DNA from 4 places in the Brevibacillus sp. AF8 genome. Region 1 is predicted to be linked to each of the others. Evidence: riboswitches for the same ligand, from Rfam matches in the RefSeq annotation. Region 1 holds a riboswitch; each other region holds the start of a gene.
What was found. A riboswitch is a leader RNA that binds a small molecule or an ion and turns the genes downstream of it on or off. The one in region 1 is predicted to bind cyclic di-GMP.
Positions count from the first base shown of each region.

Region 1 (5,651 bases):
AACAGGTAGACTGCTGAGATTTACTCAGCAGTCTGACAAAATATTAATAGCCCATTGCAGCGCCTTCACCGCGAGGGTCAGCACCGCCAAATTTTACATTGGTTTGCGGGTCAATCAGGATTGCGCCGGACTGTCCCATCGCGTCGGTATAAGCTGCTTCCAGCTTTTCGACTGGATGCCCACGTTTAATGAGCTCGTCCAGGACTTCTTGAGGGATGCGGCTTTCCACCTTGAGATTGTTGGAAGCAGATCCCCAGTTGCGTCCATGCAGCCATCTTGGCGCTTCAATTGCGTCTTGCACGCTGAAACCAAAGTCGACAATACGTGTGACGAGAGCGGCTTGCGTTTGCGGCTGTCCTTCTCCCCCTTGTGTTCCGTAAAGGAGATAAGGCTTGTCCCCTTTGAAGAGCATCGCTGGGTTAATTGTGTGGAAGGTGCGTTTGCCTGGTTCCAAGTGATTGATGTGTTTGGAATCCAAAGAGAAATAACTTCCGCGGTTTTGCAAAAGGACACCCGTATCTTTCGCTACGATGCCGGAACCCCAGTCAAAATAGTGACTCTGAATGATGGACACGGCATTTCCATCTTTGTCGACGATCCCGAACCAGGTTGTATCGCCTTTTGGATCAAGCGGTTCTACGGATTTGGCTGCTTGCTTCATATCAATACGCGCAGCTAAATCTTTCCCGTGCTGCTTGGACAACAGCTCATCTACAGGGATATCCGCAAAGGCTGGGTCAGTCAGCCATTTGTCGCGGTCAGCAAAAGCCTGTTTGGTAGCTTCCACAATCGTGTGATAGTAATCGGGTGTTCCTTCACCCATGCTCTTGAGGTCAAAGTTATTCAAAACATTAAGAATGGAGAGTGATGCCATGCCTTGGGAGTTAGGCGGAACGTTGTATGCTTTGTATCCGCGGTAGTCTACCGTAATAGGATCTGCCCAAGTGGAGGTATGCTTTTCAAAATCTTTCAACGTGAGCAATCCGCCGTTGGCTTGCATGTCTGCTACGATTTTTTTAGCAACTTCTCCTTTATAAAAACCGTCAGCGCCTTTTTTTGCAATGATTCGCAAAGTATTGGCAAGGTCCTTTTGTTTGAGAATTTCGCCTGCTGCATAAGGATCGCCGTTGGGCTTCAGGAATGTTTTACGGAATCCATCAAAACGTTGAAGATTCTTCAAGTCATTGTCAGTTGGATCTGTCGCGTATTTTGTCCAATACACTTGGTTGGGGGAGACTGGATATCCGTTCTCAGCGTATCCAATGGCAGGCTCCAGCAGTCTGTTCCATTGAAGCTTGCTGTTGCCCATTTTTTTATGGGCGTAGTTGTACGCCTCCCACCAGCCGGAGACAACTCCAGGGACAGTGTTTGCCGATTCATAACCGCGGGACGGGATTTTTTCGTAGCCTTTGCCTTTGTAATAGTCGATGGTTGCCTTTTCGCCTGCACGACCACTGCCGTTCAGTGCCTTCAGCTCTTTTGTTTTGGCATTGTAGATGAGCCAGAAGTTATCTCCGCCAATGGTTGTGTAATGAGGGTAGACAACAGCTAAGGTGGAAGCGGCTGTAATAGCGGCATCTACTGCATTTCCACCGTCTTCCAATGTCTTCAGGGCCGCAGCCGTAGCCAGATAGTGAGGAGTCGTCACCATTGCGTTCGGTGACATCGATGTTGGACGGTTAGCAGCTTGTGCCCCAGAGAATGTTGATAGCCCGATGACAGCAGTCAGCGCGACGGTCGAGAGTTTCTTCAAGAATGACATTCCTATGAAACCTCCTTCATGATGAATAGATTAACGATTTCATTAAACCGGCTATCCGCTGTTGCCTCACCTCCTTTAAAAGTTAAAAATACACAAACATACAAAAATAGACAAAAATAGACATTGTACGCGCAAAAAAAGACCAATGATATAGGATCATTGGTCTCGTCCTACATCAATACTTCGGTAGCTGGCAAGCGTGTCCGCTGTTGCGGAGGTAGCCCCTGTAGCTTTGCGTCGCCGGATTTCCCCGGGTATGCCGTTTCGATATCAATGGGTGAAACATAAAATGACATGACACAAATAGTGATTCGATCGTTGTGGGAAAATGTTCCTAAAAGTCCGTTTGCCAATAATATAGACTATTTACCATTTGTGGTAAATAAGAAAAAATATTTTAATCCAGAAAAATAGTCAGGAATGCTATAGGAAAGGTTGTTTTTCGCATACATTCACACACCTCCTGGGGCAGAACTGCTTATGATGATAAAAAGGCACATTCGCCAAGGAGTGAAACAAAGACCATGATGCATCCCGATACAGAATTGCGCTATATCAACGATGAGATCGGGTACGGTGTGTTTGCGACAAGGTTTATCCCAAAAGGAACGATTGTATGGGCACAGGATGATTTGGATCAGGTATTGGACCCTGCATTTGTGGAAAGACTTGACTCATTACGAAAACAGGACGTACAAAAATATTCGTTTAAGAACCAGTTCGGAAAGTACATTCTTTGCTGGGATAAGGCAAGGTACGTGAACCACAGCTTTCATGCGAATTGTGTGCCGACCATGTATGATATAGAATTGGCAGCACGGGATATTTTACCGGGCGAAGAGCTGACCGATGATTACGGAACGTTAAATTTGGATGAACCTTTTGATTGTTTGCCCGAGTCTGACACGGAACGCTCCCGCGTAATGCCTGATGATTTGCTTCGGTATTACCCGCAGTGGGATCGGATTGCAGCGGAAGCATTCCAACGTTTCAATCATGTTGAACAGCCTTTGCAACATCTGATTTCCCCGAAGCATCTCGAAACGATTCGTGGAATCACAGAGCAGCGCTTAGCCATTGATTCTGTCGTTCACCTGTATTGCAGGTCACAATGGCAAACGAGGCAGCAATGGGAGACGTGAGCGGGTCGGTCAACGACCCGATTTTGTTGAACTCTGGGTAGAGAATCAGTATTATGGAATGTAAAGGTGAAGTGAAAGGTTGATTTCATTGGAAAACAAGGTAGCGGCATCCAATTTTATCCGCAATATCATGATTGATGACTTGCAAGAGGGCAAAGTAAAGGAAATCATTACCCGCTTTCCCCCAGAACCGAACGGGTATCTCCATATTGGACATGCAAAAGCGATCTGCCTCAACTTTGAGTTGGCTCGAGAATTCTCCGGCAAGGCCAACCTGCGTTTTGACGATACGAACCCGGTGAAGGAAGACATCGAATACGTAGAGGCCATCAAAAGGGACGTTCAATGGCTTGGCTTCGAATGGGACGGGTTGTTTTTTGCATCTGATTACTTTGAAGAGATGTACAACCGTGCGGTGCTGTTGATTAAAAAAGGTCTGGCTTACGTAGACGATCTTTCTCCAGAAGATATGCGGAAAATGCGCGGAACATGGACAGAGCCAGGCACAGATAGTCCGTTCCGCAGCCGGTCAGTGGAGGAAAACCTGGATCTGTTTGCACGTATGCGCCAAGGGGAATTCAAGGACGGAGAAAAGGTGCTGCGTGCGAAAATCGACATGGCTTCTCAAAACTTCAACATGCGTGATCCGGTTCTGTATCGGATCTCCCATGCAACGCATCACAACACAGGCGACAAATGGTGCATCTACCCGATGTACGACTTCGCTCATCCGTTGGAGGATGCCATTGAGGGCGTGACACATTCTCTGTGCTCACTGGAATTCGAAGATCATCGCCCGTTGTACGATTGGGTAGTCCGCGAGTGCGAAATGGAGAATGTGCCTCACCAGTACGAATTTGCTCGCTTGAACCTGACGAACACCGTTATGAGTAAACGCAAGCTGAAACAGCTTGTCGATGAGAATGTAGTAGACGGCTGGGATGACCCGCGCATGCCAACCATCGCAGGCTTCCGTCGTCGCGGCTATACACCGGAAGCAATTCGTACATTCGCCCGTGAAGTAGGGGTAGCGCGCGCGAACAGCACCGTTGACGAGAAAATGCTGGAGTACTTCATCCGCGAGGATTTGAAACTGAAGGCACCACGTACGATGGCTGTATTGAATCCATTGAAGGTCGTCATCACGAACTATCCGGAAGGACAAGTCGAGATGCTCGAAGCGGAGATCAATCCAGAGAACCCAGAGATGGGCAATCGTCAAATTCCGTTCTCCCGCGAAATCTACATTGAGCAGGACGATTTCATGGAAAACCCGCCGAGCAAGTATTTCCGCCTGTTCCCGGGAAATGAAGTGCGTCTGAAGCACGCGTACTTTATTAAATGCAATGACGTCGTGAAGGATGCAGACGGCAACGTGATCGAGATCCATTGCACCTATGACCCTGAGACGAAGAGCGGCAGTGGTTTTACTGGTCGCAAGGTAAAAGGGACGATCCACTGGGTGGATGCGACCAATGCGGTTCCTGCTGAATTCCGTTTGTACGAGCCATTGATTATGGATGATGAAGATGCAGAGGGTACATTCCTCGACAACGTTAACCCGAATTCATTGGAAGTGCTGCAAGGCTATGTGGAGCCAAATATGAAAGAAACCAAGCCACAAGACAAGTATCAATTTTTCCGTCATGGCTATTTCAATGTCGATCCGAAGCATACGACTGATGATAAGCTCGTATTCAACCGGATTGTATCGTTGAAGAGTTCCTTTGAACTGCCAAAAGCATAGGAAATACTCATATAAATCAAGCGCTGCTGTGCATGGAGATCCCGTGTGCAGCAACGCTTTTTTCTTTCGTGATTATAAATCGGCGTGTATAATTATTCTGTTACAAAAAGGGGGACAGGCAGTGAACGGGAGAGCAGAACTAACACGTAGTTTGAAGTTGCGGCATATTGTCGTAATTGGACTGGGCTACATGGCCCCGATGGCCGTTTTTGACACCTTTGGCATTGTTTCTGGAGAAACGGGGGGGCACGTTCCTGCTGCTTATGCAGTCACACTTCTTGCGATCCTGTTTACGGCGGCAAGCTACGGTAAGATGGTACGGTTATTCCCTTCAGCAGGGACTGCGTATACGTATACGCAGCAAACGATCCATCCCTACGCAGGATTTTTGGTAGGCTGGGCATCCTTGCTGGATTATTTGTTTTTACCGATGATTAACGCCTTGTTGACGGGGGTATACCTATCATCCGTGTTTCCTGATGTGTCGACAGCGTGGTGGATTATTGGCTTCATTGTTTTGGTGACGGGGCTAAACGTATTTCGCGTAACCGTAACTGCATCCGTCAACTCGATTTTGGTGCTGTTTCAGGTCGTGGTCGTCTTGTTGTTTGCAGGATTGGCAATCCGTGGTCTTATGCATGGTGACGGTCTTGGGCAAGTATTCAATCTGCGACCATTTGTGTCACCGGATATGTCTGTCATTGCACTGCTTTCCGGTGCGTCGATTCTTTGCTTTTCCTTCCTGGGCTTTGATGCAGTAACCACACTCACAGAGGAAACCGTCGATGCGGAAAAGACGATTCCTCGCGGGATTATGCTCGTGGCACTCGCAGGAGGAGCGCTATTTATTACGGCATCTTATTTCATGCAATCATTATTTCCTGATGTTTCGGTATTGTCTGATCCAGAAGCGGCTTCTGCGGAGATTGCTCTGTTTATCGGTGGGACGATCTTTCAATTGGTGTTTTTGGCGGCGGCGTTGTCCTCTACACTCGCTTCC
Region 1 covers NZ_JAGQDN010000010.1:51,482-57,132, forward strand. Annotated here, with positions in the region: gene ggt (gamma-glutamyltransferase) at 44-1,762, opposite strand; cyclic di-GMP riboswitch class I at 1,945-2,033, opposite strand; gene KB186_RS14815 (SET domain-containing protein) at 2,287-2,904, shown strand; gene KB186_RS14820 (glutamine--tRNA ligase/YqeY domain fusion protein) at 2,984-4,651, shown strand; gene KB186_RS14825 (APC family permease) at 4,773-5,651, shown strand, end outside.

Region 2 (5,651 bases), on a different contig from region 1:
ATCATACCCCGCATCTTCCGGATGTAGTCGTGTTTCCGCAGACGGCCGAGGAAGTCAGTCAAATCATGAAGCTGGCCAATGAAAAGCGCATTGCGGTAACGCCGTTTGGCATGGGGAGCAGTCTGGAAGGCCACGCGATTCCATATGCGGGCGGAATCAGCATGGATTTTTCCTTGATGAACCAAGTGCGGGAGGTGCGACCGAAGGATTTTCTCGTGAGAGTCCAGCCCGGTGTCACGCGCACTCAGCTCAATAAAGAATTGAAAAAGCACGGATTGTTTTTCTCCGTCGATCCTGGCGCAGACGCGACTTTGGGTGGGATGGCTGCCACAAACGCCAGTGGAACAACCTCTGTTCGCTATGGTGTGATGCGTGATCAGGTGCGCGATCTGGAAGTGGTGACGGCGGACGGACGTATCATCCGTACAGGGAGCATGACAGCCAAATCCTCCTCAGGCTACCATCTTACGGGGCTGTTTGTCGGGTCGGAGGGAACGCTTGGTGTATTCACAGAGCTGACCTTGCGTGTTTACGGCATCCCTGAGGCGACAACGGCAGCGCGTGCCAGCTTCCCTTCTGTTCAGGATGCTGTCGATACCGTCGTAGATATTCTCGGTGCGGGTATTCAAGTGGCGCGAATCGAGTTGGTTGATGAACGTTCCATCCAACAAGTGAATCTGTACAAGGAAACGAGCTACCCGGAAGCACCGACGCTGTTTATCGAGTTCCATGGCAGTGAACAAGGGCTCGCGTATGATATCGACTTTGCGAAGAGCATCGCCGATGGACATGGCTGCACGCAGTTTCTTTTTGAAACAGATTCGAAGGCGCGGACGCAGCTCTGGGACGCTCGTCATAACCTGGCGTATGCCTTCCTGCACAAATCCCCCGGGAAAAAGCTGATGGTAACAGATGTTTGCTTGCCGATTTCCGAGCTGGCAGGAGCTGTTGTGGACGCCCGGCAAGCCATTGATCGCGCTGGGCTGGATGGAGCGATTGCAGGGCATGTCGGGGATGGGAACTATCACGCTATCCTGATGATCGACCTGAATGACCCCGAAGAAGTGGCGCGTGCCGAGGAAGTAAATGCCCATCTGGTGGAGTACGCATTGAGTCGGGGAGGAACCTGCACAGGCGAACATGGTGTGGGTGTGGGGAAAATCAAATACCAGCGCAAGGAACACGGAGAAGCACTCGACGTCATGCAAGCCATGAAGCAAGTGCTGGACCCAAACGGTATTTTGAATCCGGGGAAAATTTTCGGGAAATAACAGAGGGCCTGCATTCTGAACGTTTGTCGGAATGTGGGCTTTTTCTTTTGCGTAATGTGTCGAAGAGGAGAGGAGAAAGGATGATTATGCAGAATGTAGAAGATTGGTAACTGGTGCATTACATTCTGGTGTGGCAGGGAGGCAAAAATGAAGTCTATTGTTGAAATTGCCAAGATTGCAGGTATCGAAGAACAGTATTTGGAGCTATACGGAAAATATAAAGCCAAATTATCAGATGAGCTATGGGAGCAAGTGAAGGATCGCCCTGATGGCAAACTGATTCTTGTTACAGCGATGAACCCTAACCCGGCGGGAGCAGGTAAGACACTCACGACGATTGGTTTGTCACAAGCATTAAATTATCTCGGGAAGAAAACAATGGCAGCGCTTCGCGAGCCGTCCTTGGGTCCTTGCATGGGGATCAAAGGAGGCGCAACCGGAAGCGGCCAAGCACAAATTCTCCCGGCTGACGAAATTAACCTGCATTTTACAGGGGACATTCATGCGATTACAGCTGCACATAACTTGTTGGCAGCGATGATCGACAATCATATTTTCCACGGCAATCCGCGTGGGCTCAATCCAAAGAAAATCGTCTGGAAACGAGCCATGGACATGAACGACCGTGCACTGCGTAACATCGTGGTTGGTCTGGGTGACGGCAACGGGATGACGCGTGAAGATGGCTTCATGATTACAACCGCTTCGGAAATCATGGCGATCTTATGCCTGAGTGAGAATCTGGCGGACTTGCGCGAGCGATTGAACCAGATCATTATTGGCTACGATTTCGATGATCAGCCTGTACGGGCAGAGGAAATCAACGCGGTCGATGCGATGTGTGTTCTCTTGAAGGAAGCCATCAAGCCCAATCTCGTACAGACAATCGAAGGAACTCCGGTCATCATTCACGGAGGACCTTTTGCCAATATCGCGCATGGGTGCAGCAGCGTGATCGGAACCAAGATGGCTTTGAAGCTGGCAGATTACGTCGTAACAGAGGCTGGCTTTGGTGCCGACCTGGGGGCCGAAAAGTTTTTTGACATCAAGTGCAGAAAAGCAGGTCTGACTCCATCGGCTGCTGTCGTGGTCATTACAGTTCGCTCGTTGAAATACAACGGCGGGGTAAAAGTACCTGATCTGGCAGAGGAGAACTTGTCTGCTCTGGAGAAAGGCTTCGAAAACGTCAAGCGCCATCTGGAAAACCTGCAAAAGTTCGGTGTGCCAGCAGTGGTGGCGATCAATCATTTTGCGACAGATACCCAGGCAGAGGTGGATGCAGTCATTGCGCTGTGCCAAGCGGCCGGAGCCGAAGCGGCGCTGTCCAAAGTATGGGCAGAAGGCGGAGCAGGTGGTGTCGAGCTTGCTGAAAAAGTGACTCGTGCAGCAGAGCGGCCTTCATCCTTCCGATTCTTGTATGAAGATAACCTCAGCATAAAAGACAAGATTGAGACAGTCGTAAAAGAAGTATACGGTGGATCAGGGGTTGTCTTTTCGCCGCTGGCATTAAAAACGATCCAAAAGGTAGAAGAAATGGGCATGTCCCATCTGCCTGTGTGCATGGCGAAAACACCTTACTCCTTTACGGACCGCGCTGATCTGTTGGGAGCACCTGTTGACTTCACGATCCAAGTGAGTGAAGTGCGCATATCAGCAGGAGCTGGTTTTATTGTGGCACTGACCGGTAGCTTGGTTACCATGCCAGGCCTCCCGAAAAAGCCGGCTGCTGAATCGTTATATGTAGACGAGGATGGCCAAGTGATCGGATTAAGCTAGTCAAAAAGTTTGACAAAAAGCTGACAACTGTAAAAGGTTGTCAGCTTTTTTTGTATTTTTGAGGTTTATTATCGGAAAGTTATGGGAAAAGAAAGGTGAGATTGAAAAATGTGAACTTAATTGAAAAACAACAAGGAATGACAAAGGCAAACTTGCTGAAAGGCAGGGACGCAAAGCCACGGGTCTAAGGTCGAGAGTCAAGTGACTTTCGCAGCTAGGACAGCCGGGTTGCCATACCGTAGTCATGATGGGCTGTCGGTGGGCAGTCTTTTTTTTGTTGAAAAAAGAGAAGGGAGAAGGGATTCGGTATGAAAAATAGTTTGAAGAATAAGCTAATTATCGTTTTGTGCCTGCTGTTGTTGATAAGTTTGGGTACGGTTTGCGGTGCAAGCTATTGGAGTGCTTCCAATCTTTTGGCAGACAGTCTGGACAAAGAAGCTGAGTTGTCAGCTAACAATCTCTCGATTCGTATCGATGGTTTCTTTAAAGAAAAAATTGAAATTGTAAGAGCAGTGGGAGGGTTGATGTCGGCTGATCAAAATGCCGAGTATGACCTGAAACTCATTCAAGAGGCCCAAAAGAAAAACCCCGAGTTTGAGACGTTCTTCTTTTCGCATGATTTAAGCGGAAAGAATGTGATCAATTTCAAGGGTGAAGTGACTGATATCTCGGATCGTCCGCACATTAAGGAAGCCAGCAAAGGGGAAGGAAAGGTTGTTGTCTCAGAGCCAGTTGTTTCGAAGCGCACAGGGAATAACATCGTGACCCTTGTCGTTCCATTGATGAAGGACAATCGTCAATACGGTTATATCGGTTCTACGATTCCTATCAATGAGATCCAAAAAAAGGTGTCCGAAGAGAAATTTGGTCAATCAGGCTACGCCTTTTTAGTAAGCAAAACAGGAACATTTATTTATCATCCGAACAGCGAGTTCATTCTGAAGGAATCGATTCTCAATATGGGTATTCTTGAACTTCAGACTGGCTTTGAAGACATCAAGCAAGGGAAGCATGGAATTGCCCAATATAATTACGAGAATACAGAGCGATTTGCTTCGTATGCTCCTACCAATTTGAACTGGGGTATATACATCACTGCACCTGTAGCAGAGCTGCATGCCCCTGTCGATCAACTGTCAGTTCGATTGATGGTTATTTCCCTCATCGTATTGGCAATTGGGGTTGTCCTCGTTTATTTCTTGGCTGTACGCATGGTGAAACCAATTGAGCGTCTGAATCACGCCGTAAATGTAGTGGCGCAGGGCAACTTGAAAGAGACCGTAACGGTTGACGGAAAAGACGAGATTGCGGTTCTGTCCCGTGACTTTAACCAGACGGTATCGCACTTGAAAAATTTGATTGAAGACGTATCACTGTCGTCTGATCAAGTACAGCGTTTTAGTCAGGAAGTATCTGAAGGTATTAAGCAGGCGACAGAAAACATCAACCAAATCGGCTTGTCTATCGCACAGATTTCTGAGGGAGCAGAGGCGCAGGCAGCCAGCTCGCAGGAAGTCGCATTGTCGATGACTGACATGGCAGCAGGCATAGTGAAAATCGCGGAGACGTCTGCACATGTTTCTGAGGCTGCCCAGATAGCAACAGAGCAGGCAGAACAAGGAACTGCTGTGGTAGAGCAGGCAGTTCTCCAGATGGGAAGCATTGGCGAGGGAACATCGAAGGCGACAGTAGCCATTGAACAGCTCAACAATCGCTCCAAAGAAATCGAAGGCATTCTTGATACGATCAGTCAATTGACCTCACAAATTAATTTGCTTGCCTTGAACGCTTCGATTGAGGCGGCACGTGCAGGCGAGCATGGACGTGGATTTGCTGTAGTTGCCGGTGAAGTAAAAAAACTGGCGAACCAATCCGAGGAATCCGCATCCAAAATCGCGATGCTGATCGGGGAAATCCAACAGGATACTCGTCACGCAGTAGAGGTCATGACAGCGGGCAACCAAAACGCACAGCAAGGTATCCAATTGGTCGAAGAGGTTCGCGAAATCTTTGGGCATATTTTGGAATCTTCCCGGAACGTTGCTGCGCACATTTTGGAAGTATCCGCCGCATCTGAACAAATGTCAGCAGGCTCCCAACAGGTGAGTGCTTCTGTAGATGAAATGCATAACATTGCAAAACATGCTTCACTCGACGCGCAAACAGTGGCAAAGGCAACCGAAGAGCAGCTTCAAGCCATCCAGGAAATTGGCCAGTCTGTCGAGCATTTGAATGCAGTGGCAGAAGAATTACAACAAGGAATCGGCAGGTTTACTGTATAAGAAGCAGCTCTACAGGTTGTAAGTCCTCTTCTTTGAAAGGGGGGATGCCATTAGGGGATGATGGAGTTTGTTTCTACTAACTAAATTCATTACCGTTTAACAGGAGGAGAACCCAGATGAAAAAATTCACAAAAACAATCTTGGCGAGCACACTCGCTGCAACTATGCTCATGACATCAGGAACAGGTGCTTTTGCCGCAACAGCGGTTAAGCCTGTCCAAACCGTAGCTGCTGAAGCTGCTAAAAAACCGCAAGCGAAAAAGTTTGAGTCTCGTTTGGACGAAATCATTGCGAGAGGCTATATCCTCGTAGGTACTCCAGG
Region 2 covers NZ_JAGQDN010000018.1:32,893-38,543, reverse strand. Annotated here, with positions in the region: gene KB186_RS20770 (FAD-binding oxidoreductase) at 1-1,271, shown strand, start outside; gene KB186_RS20765 (formate--tetrahydrofolate ligase) at 1,419-3,047, shown strand; cyclic di-GMP riboswitch class I at 3,183-3,283, shown strand; gene KB186_RS20760 (methyl-accepting chemotaxis protein) at 3,356-5,329, shown strand; gene KB186_RS20755 (transporter substrate-binding domain-containing protein) at 5,446-5,651, shown strand, end outside.
Region 2: linked by a shared signal. The riboswitch ahead of KB186_RS20760 (methyl-accepting chemotaxis protein) and the one ahead of ggt (gamma-glutamyltransferase) in region 1 are both predicted to bind cyclic di-GMP.

Region 3 (5,651 bases), on a different contig from region 1:
AGTGGGAGCTCTTCGCCGTTCAATGCAGTTGGCTTCCCTTGTACGAAAGTGATTTCAATTTCTTCTGCTTCGTCTGGTGCATCCGTGATCGACTTCGTCAGATCGTATGCACCTTCTGGAGGAGCAGCCCAAGGATCTTCCAGAACACCGCACTCGCAGCTCCTGCCCCACAGATTTTGGTCAATGCTGTATGGATTGTCCAGATCGATTGGGATCGGGATATTGTTCTTTTTCGCATATTCGATCTCTTCGTCACGCGTCCAGCCCCATTCACGAACCGGCGCAACGATTTTGATATCCGGGTTCAGCGCTGTGAAGGAAACATCAAAGCGCACCTGGTCGTTTCCTTTTCCTGTGCAACCGTGCGCGACAGCTACCGCGCCTTCTTTTTCCGCGATTTCAACCAGCACGCGCGAAATCAGGTAACGCGACAGTGCAGACACCAATGGATATTTGCCTTCGTACATCGCGTTTGCCTTCAGGGCTGGCAATACGAATTCCTCTGCGAATGCATCTTTGGCATCCACTACGATTGATTTCAATGCCCCTACCTGCAATGCTTTTTTCTGTACGAAATCGAGGTCTTTCCCTTCCCCTACATCCAATGCAACTGCAATGACATCGTAGTTATACGTATCTTGCAACCATTTAATTGCTACCGATGTATCTAAACCGCCTGAATAGGCCAACACAATTTTTTCTTTTGCCATCATTCTCTCTCCCCGTTTCAAAGTTTCTCTTATGCGAGTAATTATACAAACGAACTAATAAAAATACAACTATTTTTCTTGTATATTTCTTGTGAATTCGCAGACAAAAACGGAGATGCAGAGAAATTATGCACTTCTCGTATAAAGCTTATCTTGTTTTTATGCATGCTCATCATCTGTTTATGCATAAACGTTTGCGTGATAAAAGGGAAACTTATCCAGGGTAGCGAATGAGTGAAAGGAGGAATTCCATAGGAGAAGGCTCTTGGAGGGATTATGAAAACAATTTATTTGGTCCGTCATTGTCAGGCTGCTGGCCAAGAACCCGATGCCCAGCTCACGGAAAAGGGAGAAGTACAAGCTCGGGAGCTTGCCACCTTCTTCGCAGGTTCCCCCGTTGATCGAATCATTTCGAGTCCGTATCATCGGGCGGTTGCCACCATCCAACCACTTGCACAGGAACGCGGAATCGTGATTGAAGAAGATACCCGTTTGGTCGAGCGCGTTCTTAGCGGAGTACCACGTGAGGATTGGTTCGAGCGACTGCGCGATACGTTCGATGATCTGACTCTTGAATTCGAAGGTGGCGAATCCAGTCTTACTGCTATAAATCGGGCAAATTCGTTGCTCACTGAGATTTTGGCAGACGAGCATAAAGATATTGTGCTTGTCAGCCACGGATGCCTGCTGGCCTTGCTCATGAAATCAATAGATGACCGCTTTGGCTTTCACGATTGGGAGAAATTAAGCAATCCAGATGTCTTCAAACTTACCTGCCATTTAGAATCCAGAGAGATCGTCCGCATATGGTCGTAAACGAATAAAAACAGTTACAAGGGGCAGCTCATCTGATTGCCTCCTGTAACTGTTTTTGTGGGATGGACTCTATTCCGATAATGCTCTGTAATTCTTCGCACGGCAGTCGCTGAACGATTCTGATAAAATGCTCCGCCAATATCGGATCAAATTGGGTACCAGAACCCCGTCTGATTTCTTGAAGCGCTTCCTCCACGGGCAATCCTTTTCGATAAGGCCTGTCCGCAACCATCGCATCGAAAGCATCAGAAATGGCTAAAATTCTCGCCATCAGCGGAATCTCATCCCCGGCTAAACCATCCGGATATCCCCTGCCATCTATACGCTCATGATGGGAGCGAATCGCAGGAAGCAATTCATTGAACATCCCTGCTTGCAAAATGATCTCGTAGCCAATGACCGTGTGCTGCTTGATCTTGTCATACTCTTCGGGAGTGAGCTTTCCTTTTTTATTAAGAATTTCGTCTTCGATACCGATTTTTCCAATGTCGTGCAGGATTCCCCCGATATAAACATCCTCCACTTTTCGTTCGGCCAAACCAATATCTCTCGCAATTTCTCTTCCCCAGTAAGCTACACGCTGAGAATGTCCACTTGTGTATCGATCTCGTGCGTCAATGGAAGCAGCCATCGTCGTTAAGAAGTTGTGATTGAATGATTTGACCTCTTCTACTTTTTGCTGAAGCCTTTGAAGATTGTCATAGTAATGATGAAATACGTAGCTGATCGTAATAAACGCAATCATCATAGGAATTAGTGTTAACGGACCATATAACTCTACTAATCGTGAACCTACCCCGGCAAGAATCAAAAGCAACAAGTAAGTCGAGGTAAAGCCTTTTGCCATCATCTTTACGGTTCGCGCCCAGGTCATTTGATGAAAATAGGAGATACCCAATCCACATAAAGTCAGGTTCACAAACCAATACACAACAGCCAAAAACAAATCGCTAATAATGGGAGAAACAGTTCCAAAGCCCTCGATCCAATCCTTCAAAAACGCTACTGTCCATATAGTCATTAACAATTGCCCAATGTTAATAATTGCTTTTAGCGGATTGAACCTTACCAGGAAAGCAATGATTAAAGATTCAATAACAGCAGCCCATACTCCGACCCAAACTCCGTACAACAAGATACCCGAAAAGATGACAGCATTGTTCACTGTTAAAATCGTATTAGATATACGCACGGGAGCAAAACAGGAAAAAATGGTCAGGAGGGTGTAGGTAGATATTACCCCCCAATGCTCACGAGCAGCCCATTCCGATGAAGATGTGTAAAAAATATAGATTGCTGCAATGACAAAGCCAACCTTGACAACAATCCCTTTTATCCAAACCGCAAAATCAGTTTTTTGTCGCATAACTTTTACCTTCGCGAAGTTGTAGTAATGAAATCGGTTTATTCATCAATCGCTGAACAAGTAAAAAGGCACCTAACATAATAAAAATATCGCCGATGCTAATAATCCGAGGAATGAAAGATGGCATGTAAATGACATCCGTCAAAAACGGAAAATTTGAACTTTCCGTCAATACACTATGCTTGAAATTCGTTCCGTTTATAACTGGCTCTAAATCATAAGGGAGCTTTGCTGCTTGAACTAAATCGATTGGCATTTTTCCATTGTTAGACCAAATTGCAATCGCATTCAGAAACCAGCCGATTAAAAAAATCCGCATATCTTCAAATTCTCGATTAAAAACGAGGAAGGCCAAAATAAACACATACGCGATCGATATGAAAATGCCACCGATCGTAGGGAAGAAGGCTGCACAAGCCTGCAGCAATATGGTAACGATAAGAAGTTTCTTTTGGTTGAACTTAGGTAATTCTTTGATTCTTCCCCCTCGCAGCAATGCTACGAGAAAAGATAGGGCAATTACATCCAATAGCATGTTGTTTCCTCCAAGCTTGAAGAAAAAACACCACTCAGCCAAGCGGTGTTTGTTTCTCCAATACGCTTATTTATCCAATATGGAAGTTTGCAGAAGTAGCTGCTACGATTGCTACCACCATCATAATTGCCGCGAACCATTTTTTCATTTTCTTTTCCCCCCTTTAGGCATAGTGGAGAAAGCTGGCTTCGCTACTGTCCGTGATGCAGAGGCCAAGCGACCAAGTACAGCCCCTGCTCCCCTTTCCTTTTCCATTACGAAAAAGGTTGGATTCGCTACTGGCTCCATACGGACCAAGCGACCAGATACAGTCCGTACTTCTTCGCTTCTTTCCTACCTTTATTTTACACATAAGTGACAAAATTCGGCAATCATAGATTCATAGTCTATTGGATTTAATTCCGGCTAGTTCTATTTAACTAGAACTATGTTCACACCAGCGCCGCCAAAATCGCCTTTTGTGCGTGCAATCTATTTTCAGCCTGATCAAAAATGACAGAGCGCGATCCTTCGATAACCCCGGTCGTCACTTCCTCCCCACGATGTGCAGGCAAGCAGTGCAAGAAGAGATAATCACGATCTGCCGCTGCTACCAATTTTTCATTCACTTGATAGTCGGCAAATGCTTTCAATCGTACCTCATTTTCTTCTTCAAAACCCATACTAGTCCAAACGTCCGTGTATACAGCATCTGCCCCCATGACAGCCTCTATCGGATCGGTGGTCACCATCATTTTTCCACCGCTTTGTTTCGCGTACCCCGTAGCTTTTGCGACAATGGTTGCATCCATTTCGTAGCCTACCGGAGTTGCTACCCGCACATCCAGACCTAGCAGAGCTGCGCCCAGCACCAGTGAATTCGCCACGTTGTTTCCGTCTCCTACATAAGCGAGCTTGACTCCTTTCAGCTTGCCTTTATGCTCCCAGATCGTCAGCAGATCAGCCAAAGCCTGACAAGGATGGTACAGATCGGTCAAGCCATTGATAATAGGAATCGACGCGTGCTCGGCAAGCTCTTCTACATAGGAGTGGGAAAAGGTGCGAATCATGATGGCATCCACGTACCGAGAGAGAACTTTTGCTGTGTCGCTGATCGGCTCCCCACGTCCGAGCTGGAGCTCTTTTCCGCTCATGAACATTCCCAAGCCGCCCAACTGATGCATCCCTACTTCAAAGGAGACGCGGGTGCGGGTTGAAGCCTTGTCAAAGATCATCCCCAACGTCTTGCCTTGCAAAGGCTGGAATGGCTGTCCCAGCTTTTGCAATTGCTTGACGTGAGCAGACAGATGGAGCAGCTCCATCAATTCTTCTCCATTGAATTCATCGACGCGCAAGAAATCTTTTCCTTTATGCTTTTGTAACGGCAAGTTTTGAAAGTGTTCCAATATCTTCACTGGCTGCATGCGAGCCACCTCTTTTCTTCATAATAGACTTCACGTATAACTCGAACGTATCGACAGCGGAGAACAATGGCACACCTTGTTGTACCATCCGGCTTCGCAGAGCAAATCCGGTCCGGCCATGACGATTGCCTTTCGTCGCAGTAACGAGTGCAAAGGCCGCTTGTTCCTCTTGCAACAGATCGATCCACGCTGCTTCATCTGCAACGATATGCTTCACGACAATTCCTTCGTTTTTCAGCCACTCGGCCGTTCCCGGAGTCGCCGCCAGATTGGCACCGTCAGCTTGTATTTGTCCGATTGACTCTCTCACGCCGCCCTGCTTATCTCCATCTGCCAAAGAAATCATGACCAACTGACCTTTTTGCCAGTCGCCGTACAAATTGTCTTTGAAAGCAAAGGCTTTGCCTGCAGCCTCTTCAAAAGAATGACCCAAGCCGAGAACTTCGCCCGTCGATTTCATCTCTGGACCTAGTACCGGGTCTACGCCGTTCAACTTGATCGTGGAGAAAACTGGCGCCTTGACGACGGCAAACGGAATCTCTGGCAAAAGCCCTGTACCGTAGCCCATCTCCGACAGCTTCTCACCCAATTGTGCACGAACCGCCAATTGAACCATCGGGATACCAGTCACTTTGCTCGTAATCGGTACTGTCCGTGAAGCACGAGGATTTACCTCCAGTACATAAACCGTTTCGCCATCAATGACGAACTGAATATTGATTAACCCGACCGCTTCCATTTCCTTCGCGATTGCTTCTGTATAGCTCGCGATTTTGTGCTTGATGTCATCCGTCAGCTGAGGAGCCGGGAACAAGGCTACA
Region 3 covers NZ_JAGQDN010000025.1:30,361-36,011, forward strand. Annotated here, with positions in the region: gene KB186_RS24525 (argininosuccinate synthase) at 1-710, opposite strand, end outside; gene KB186_RS24530 (histidine phosphatase family protein) at 987-1,526, shown strand; gene KB186_RS24535 (HD-GYP domain-containing protein) at 1,555-2,892, opposite strand; gene KB186_RS24540 (DUF5317 domain-containing protein) at 2,876-3,427, opposite strand; cyclic di-GMP riboswitch class II at 3,683-3,763, opposite strand; gene argF (ornithine carbamoyltransferase) at 3,859-4,830, opposite strand; gene carB (carbamoyl-phosphate synthase (glutamine-hydrolyzing) large subunit) at 4,775-5,651, opposite strand, start outside.
Region 3: linked by a shared signal. The riboswitch ahead of KB186_RS24540 (DUF5317 domain-containing protein) and the one ahead of ggt (gamma-glutamyltransferase) in region 1 are both predicted to bind cyclic di-GMP.

Region 4 (5,651 bases), on a different contig from region 1:
TGTTACATGTATGGGCTTACTTTATTTCAAACACTTCTTGGGCAAGCCCTGCCAGCTTTTGCGTATTGCCGCTCACTTCGACCATCGTCGCGGAAATTTCCTCTGTAGCGGCTGCCTGACTCTCCATGGTTTGATTGATCAGTTCAATCGAGTTTTGCAGAAGGGTTATCAAATCCCGGATGGAATCCGTGGTTTGCTTGATTTTGTCTGCATTCGCCCTGGAATCAGTCGCCATATTGCGAACCTCATTCGCAACGACAGCGAACCCACGCCCTGCATCTCCTACTCGCGCAGCCTCAATGCTCGCATTTAGTCCCAAAATGTTACTTTGATCAGCGATTTTTTTCACAGCGAGTGTAATTTGCTCGATCTCGGTCGTACTTTGGCTGACATCATTGGCTTGCTCTGAGATCGCCTTCATTTGCTCGTTCAAATTCCCGATCTGCACGGCCATCTCGTGTGTGGTGGCACTCACCTGCTCGACGACACTCGAGAGATTTGCAGCGATTTCATACAGCTCATTGGCTCGCTCCATACTCGAACCAATGCCGACACCGCCAATGACTTTTCCCGTGTGATCATGCAGGGGAATCGCCCGTGCGACGAGAGGGAAACCAAACAATTCCTTGGGGACCATCATCGCCTGCTTGGTGTTTTTTCGAATCGCGTTGGTGATCACATCTCCTTCCTGGAGTGGATCACCAGGCTTGACTTGCAGTGCAAATGTTTGGGCAGGTACATTGCACAATAGCTTTTCCGTGTCGTAGACCCCAATGGTAATGTCATCGGAGAGCAAATCATTTAAATAGGGGGCAACCTTGATGAAAGCCTCAAGCAGTTCTGCGTTTTTCCCCTTTTCGGAAGCTTCTGTTTCGTTCCATTCTTCGTATCCGTTCATGACCCTCTTCACCTCTATATTTTGCTGGCATTAGTACGGAAATTGACGCTTCTTGTGCTGAACCGAAATCCATTTCAGCGTAGTAAACTCTTCTAAGCTCCATTGACCATTCAATCGTCCCAACCCGGAGTGCTTTTCACCGCCGAACGCCACGATTGGCTCGTCATTGATCGTTCCATCGTTGATGTGAATCATGCCGGTCTCAATGCGCTTGGCCATCTCGGCACCTCTCTCCAGATCGCCGGTGTGAATTGCCCCGGACAACCCAAATGGTGTCTCGTTCGCCATGCGAATCGCTTCTTCCTCGGAAGCAAACGACATGATGCAAACAGCCGGACCAAACAGCTCTTTGGATGCAATCGACATGTCTGTGGTCACTCCTGTCAAAACAATCGGCTCGACCACGTTTCCTTTTACTTCCCCTTTCAGTGCAGGAACGGCTCCTTCGCGTATCGCCTCATCGATCGTTGCCATCAGATTGGCGACTTGCCGTTGATTGATGAGTGGACCGATTACCGTGTCAGGATCATTCGGGTCGCCTACCTTGAGTCCAGATACTTTTTCCACGTACAAATCGAGGAATTTATCGTATACATCTTGGTGAACCAGAACCCGGTTAGCTGACATGCAAATCTGACCTTGGTGGGTAAAACGGCTGAATACTGCTGCATTGACGGCATACTGGAGATCCGCATCCTCCAAAACGATCAGCGCACTATTGCCGCCCAGCTCCAAAATCGCCTTTTTGAAATGCTTCGCTGCCACCTGCGCGATATGGCTCCCAACTTGGCTAGACCCTGTAAACGAAAGGATGCGCGGAATCGGGTGGGAGACAAAACCATCGCCAATTTCAGCGATATCCGTCACTACGACGTTAACCAAGCCTTTGGGCAGACCTACTTCTTCAAAAATTTTCGCGATGAGAGTCCCACCCGTGATTGGCGTGTGCTCATGCGGTTTGAGGACGACACCGTTGCCCGCGCCAAGAGCTGGAGCCACAGACTTCATCGACAGATAGAAGGGGAAGTTGAACGGACTGATGACGCCGACAACTCCTGCGGGAATCCGATACAAGCGGTTTTCTTTTCCGTCTACGGGAGAAGGCAGAATTTTTCCTTCCATCCGCACTGGGAAGGTAGCCGCCTCGCGAATAATATCCTTCACAAGCCCGATCTCAAAAAACGCCTTCAATCGGGTTCCGCCCAATTCACGAATGATGATATGAATGATTTCTTCTTCATGCTCTTCGATATAGTGAACAGCACGCTCCAACATTCGGGATTTGGTATAAGCATTCACTTCGTCCCACTCTTTTTTCGCGTGGGCTGCCGCCTTGTAAGCCGCGTCGATATCCTCCAGATTTGCCATTTTGAATTCTGCGATGACTTCCCCATTGTAAGGGTTGATATCTTGCAATGTCTTCGCGCCCAGCCCGTCGCGCCACTCCCCATTGATGTACTGCTTGTCCAATGTTTGCAGGATTGACATGCTACAACCTCTCCCTTTTGTAAAGGTAATTGGCCCCTTTCGCATGAAAGGAGCCCTAAAACTAAAACAGTAAAATACACTGCTCGTTGGCAACCCGGCTGCCATCGTAACGTGTACATTAGGCCCGTGGCTTTGCGTCCCCACTTTTCAATGGGTTTGCCCATTCATAGCGAATGCCGATATGATGTTGTCGAAAAAAGGAAAGATATGGAGAATGATACTTTGATTATAGTACTCTATTCCTAATAGTCAAACGAAAACATGTAAATATTTCGTGAAAGGAAGTAACAAATATCAAAAAGCCCGCATCGCTTGGATACGGACTCCTGGTTCTTCTTCCTTATGCTCACAATAACGATTTGACATTCTTTACGCTCGTCGCGAGCATTTGCTCCGTCGCGTTGGCGTCCCTTATGTGCTTGGTCAAGCCTTCATTCAGCTCGTCCAGCAAACCCTTTGCATCACTTACCTGCTGGGACACATCATCAGCAAATCGCTTTTGATGCGCGATGATTTCCATCACACCCGACACTTCGACGTTCAGTACCTGGAAAGCGTTCACGATCTGATCTGTCTTCTGTGCAGCATCCTTGCTGATAGAAAGTCCATTTTTGATTGCACTGCTGCTTTTTTCACTGTTAGACAATGCTTCTTTTGTTTCTTCCTGAATCTTGCCAATCAATTCTGCAATCGTCTTGGTCGAGTTCGCTGTCATCTCGGCCAGCTTCCGTACCTCATCCGCTACGACGGCGAAGCCTCGGCCTTGTTCACCTGCACGTGCCGCTTCTATCGCTGCATTCAGGGCGAGAAGGTTGGTCTGATTCGCAATGTCGCTGATCACCTTGACGATGCTCGTAATTTCCGAAGAGCTCTCTTCCAAGCGGCTCATGGACTTGGACGTATGGACCGATTCTTTGTCGAGCAGGCTCATGACCTGCACAACGTCCGTCATCGCCTTCTTGCCTTCATCTGCACACGCTACCGATTGTTTACAGATGTCTGTCAGGCGCTCTCCTCGAACCGACAACTGGCTCGCAGATTCATCATCCCGCTCGTTAATGGCCTGGATATTATCTACGACACGCTTCATCCTTGTCACCAGTCGCACCATTTGATCGGATTCGGCGTTTATCGCCTGGTTTGAACTGAGGATCGCACCCATCTGTTCGTAAAGATCGCGAAGCTCATGTTTCCAAGCGTCTTGCTGTCCTGTCATTGTGGTTGTGGCTGTCGTCGCTGCTGTCTCTTTTTCTGCCAGGCCTTTGTCTTTTTTCCAAAACATCCGCTTCCCTCTCCTCTGTACCCATCAATTGTCACCTCGGCGGCTATATACGCGGGACTCGATTATTCCCGGATGTTGTTTCGCCAAGCTCAGCAAGTTTTCCAAGAAATAATAGTGACCCTCCAAGAGCTCCACGTCTTTACGCTCAAAATGCTTCGCCTGCAAATACTGCTGCATTTCCAAAGCATAGCGCTCCAGTTTATCGTGAAAATCGTTGGCACGAAGCATTTGCTCCACTTCTGGATATTCCGTTTTCAGGCGACTTAGCTCGCTGTATACACGCCCACCCTCCAGAATCATCTGGTAGGCCGTACGCTCAAGCGTAGCTGTCGTAGCTGCCTCCTGCTCCTCACGCTCCTCGCGCAAAGCTGCCAAGTACGTGATAAAATGGTAGACAGTTAAAAACAATGGTCCTAAAAATAGAATGATCCCTGCCTTGTACACATGCTGATTGGACAAATTGCTGATGAGCAGGAACAAGTGAAACAAGATCGCACCCAACCATACATAGATGATGATTTGGTGATTGATCTTCCCTGCCTTTTGGTGGCGTGAAAAGGCAAAGGTAAGTCCGAGCAGATAAAAGGCAAGCAATGTAAAGCTGGCAGAAAACAAAGCCATCTCCATATCGATCAGCCAATCTGCGTCGGCGGGTATTTCGATAAAGAATTCAAAAGCGAGCACCAGCAGTGAGAACAGCAACCCCATGATCCAAAACCGGCTTACTTCCGAGTCATTCCTCCGCCGGGAGCGGTAGCGTTTTACACGGGATCCTTCCATAATGCTCTCACCTCATTCTCTATGATTCGCCATGATTCTATCTTTTCCTTTCACATGGGGCCAAAATCTGACATCGGAGGCTGTTATGACAAAAAATTTACCGACACCATTTACCGAGCGCATGCAAACCTTGCTCGGGCACGATTTCGAGGCATTCGTTTCCTCCTATGATCAGCCTGTAACACACGGCTTACGGGTCAATCCGTTGAAGGTAGGGCGTGACGTTTTTTTGAAAATCTCGCCGTTTGCTCTGGAAGCAGTCCCTTGGTGCGAAAACGGATTTCACTACAAAGAGCCAGCTCGTCCCGGCAAGCATCCTTTTCACTCCGCCGGCATGTACTATTTACAGGAGCCAAGCGCGATGTCCGCTGCCGAAACACTCGGTGCCCAACCTGGTGAGCGCATCCTTGACCTATGTGCAGCGCCAGGAGGGAAATCGACGCAGCTTGCAGCGTTTTTGCGTGGACAAGGAATGCTTGTGGCAAACGAGATCCATCCTGTTCGAGCAAAAGCCTTGTCAGAAAATCTGGAGCGCTGCGGCGTTACCAATGCCGTCGTGACCAACGAAACGCCTGAACGTTTGCAAGAGCGATTCCCCCAGTTTTTTGACCGAATTTTGGTAGATGCTCCATGCTCTGGCGAAGGAATGTTCCGCAAGCTACCCGAAGCAATCGAAGACTGGAGTCCTGCAAAAGTAATGGAATGCCATGTCATGCAAGGTGATATTCTCGAGGCGGCCGCTGCAATGCTGAAGTCAGGCGGGACGTTGGTCTACTCCACCTGCACATTTGCTCCGTTGGAAAATGAGCAGTCCCTGGTTAACTTCCTGGACCGTCACCCGGAATTTGAGATCATCTCGCTGCCACATGCAGATTGCTTTTCTGCTGGCCAACCCGAGTGGGCGTCGCCACAAAACGAGCAGCTCACCCAGACAGCCAGATTGTGGCCGCATCGTCTACAGGGAGAAGGTCATTACCTCGCCAAGCTGCAAAAGAGCGAGAGCGCTGAGGTTCAAGAACCTTCCGGGAAGCGTAAAGAAAAGCGTGCGGCAAGATCAACTCCGACGGGTCGAAAAGAAGCACTGGCAGCCTGGCGTACGTTCGCAGTCGAAGCGCTCCCGGCGCTCTCCAAATCATTCGAAGATGAAGCTGCTTTTCTTTTATTTGGCGAGCAGCTCTACTACTCACCTGCTCCCGAGCTCGA
Region 4 covers NZ_JAGQDN010000023.1:27,525-33,175, forward strand. Annotated here, with positions in the region: gene KB186_RS23650 (methyl-accepting chemotaxis protein) at 17-898, opposite strand; gene yfmT (benzaldehyde dehydrogenase) at 929-2,386, opposite strand; cyclic di-GMP riboswitch class I at 2,472-2,557, opposite strand; gene KB186_RS23660 (methyl-accepting chemotaxis protein) at 2,733-3,668, opposite strand; gene KB186_RS23665 (hypothetical protein) at 3,693-4,448, opposite strand; gene KB186_RS23670 (RsmF rRNA methyltransferase first C-terminal domain-containing protein) at 4,534-5,651, shown strand, end outside.
Region 4: linked by a shared signal. The riboswitch ahead of yfmT (benzaldehyde dehydrogenase) and the one ahead of ggt (gamma-glutamyltransferase) in region 1 are both predicted to bind cyclic di-GMP.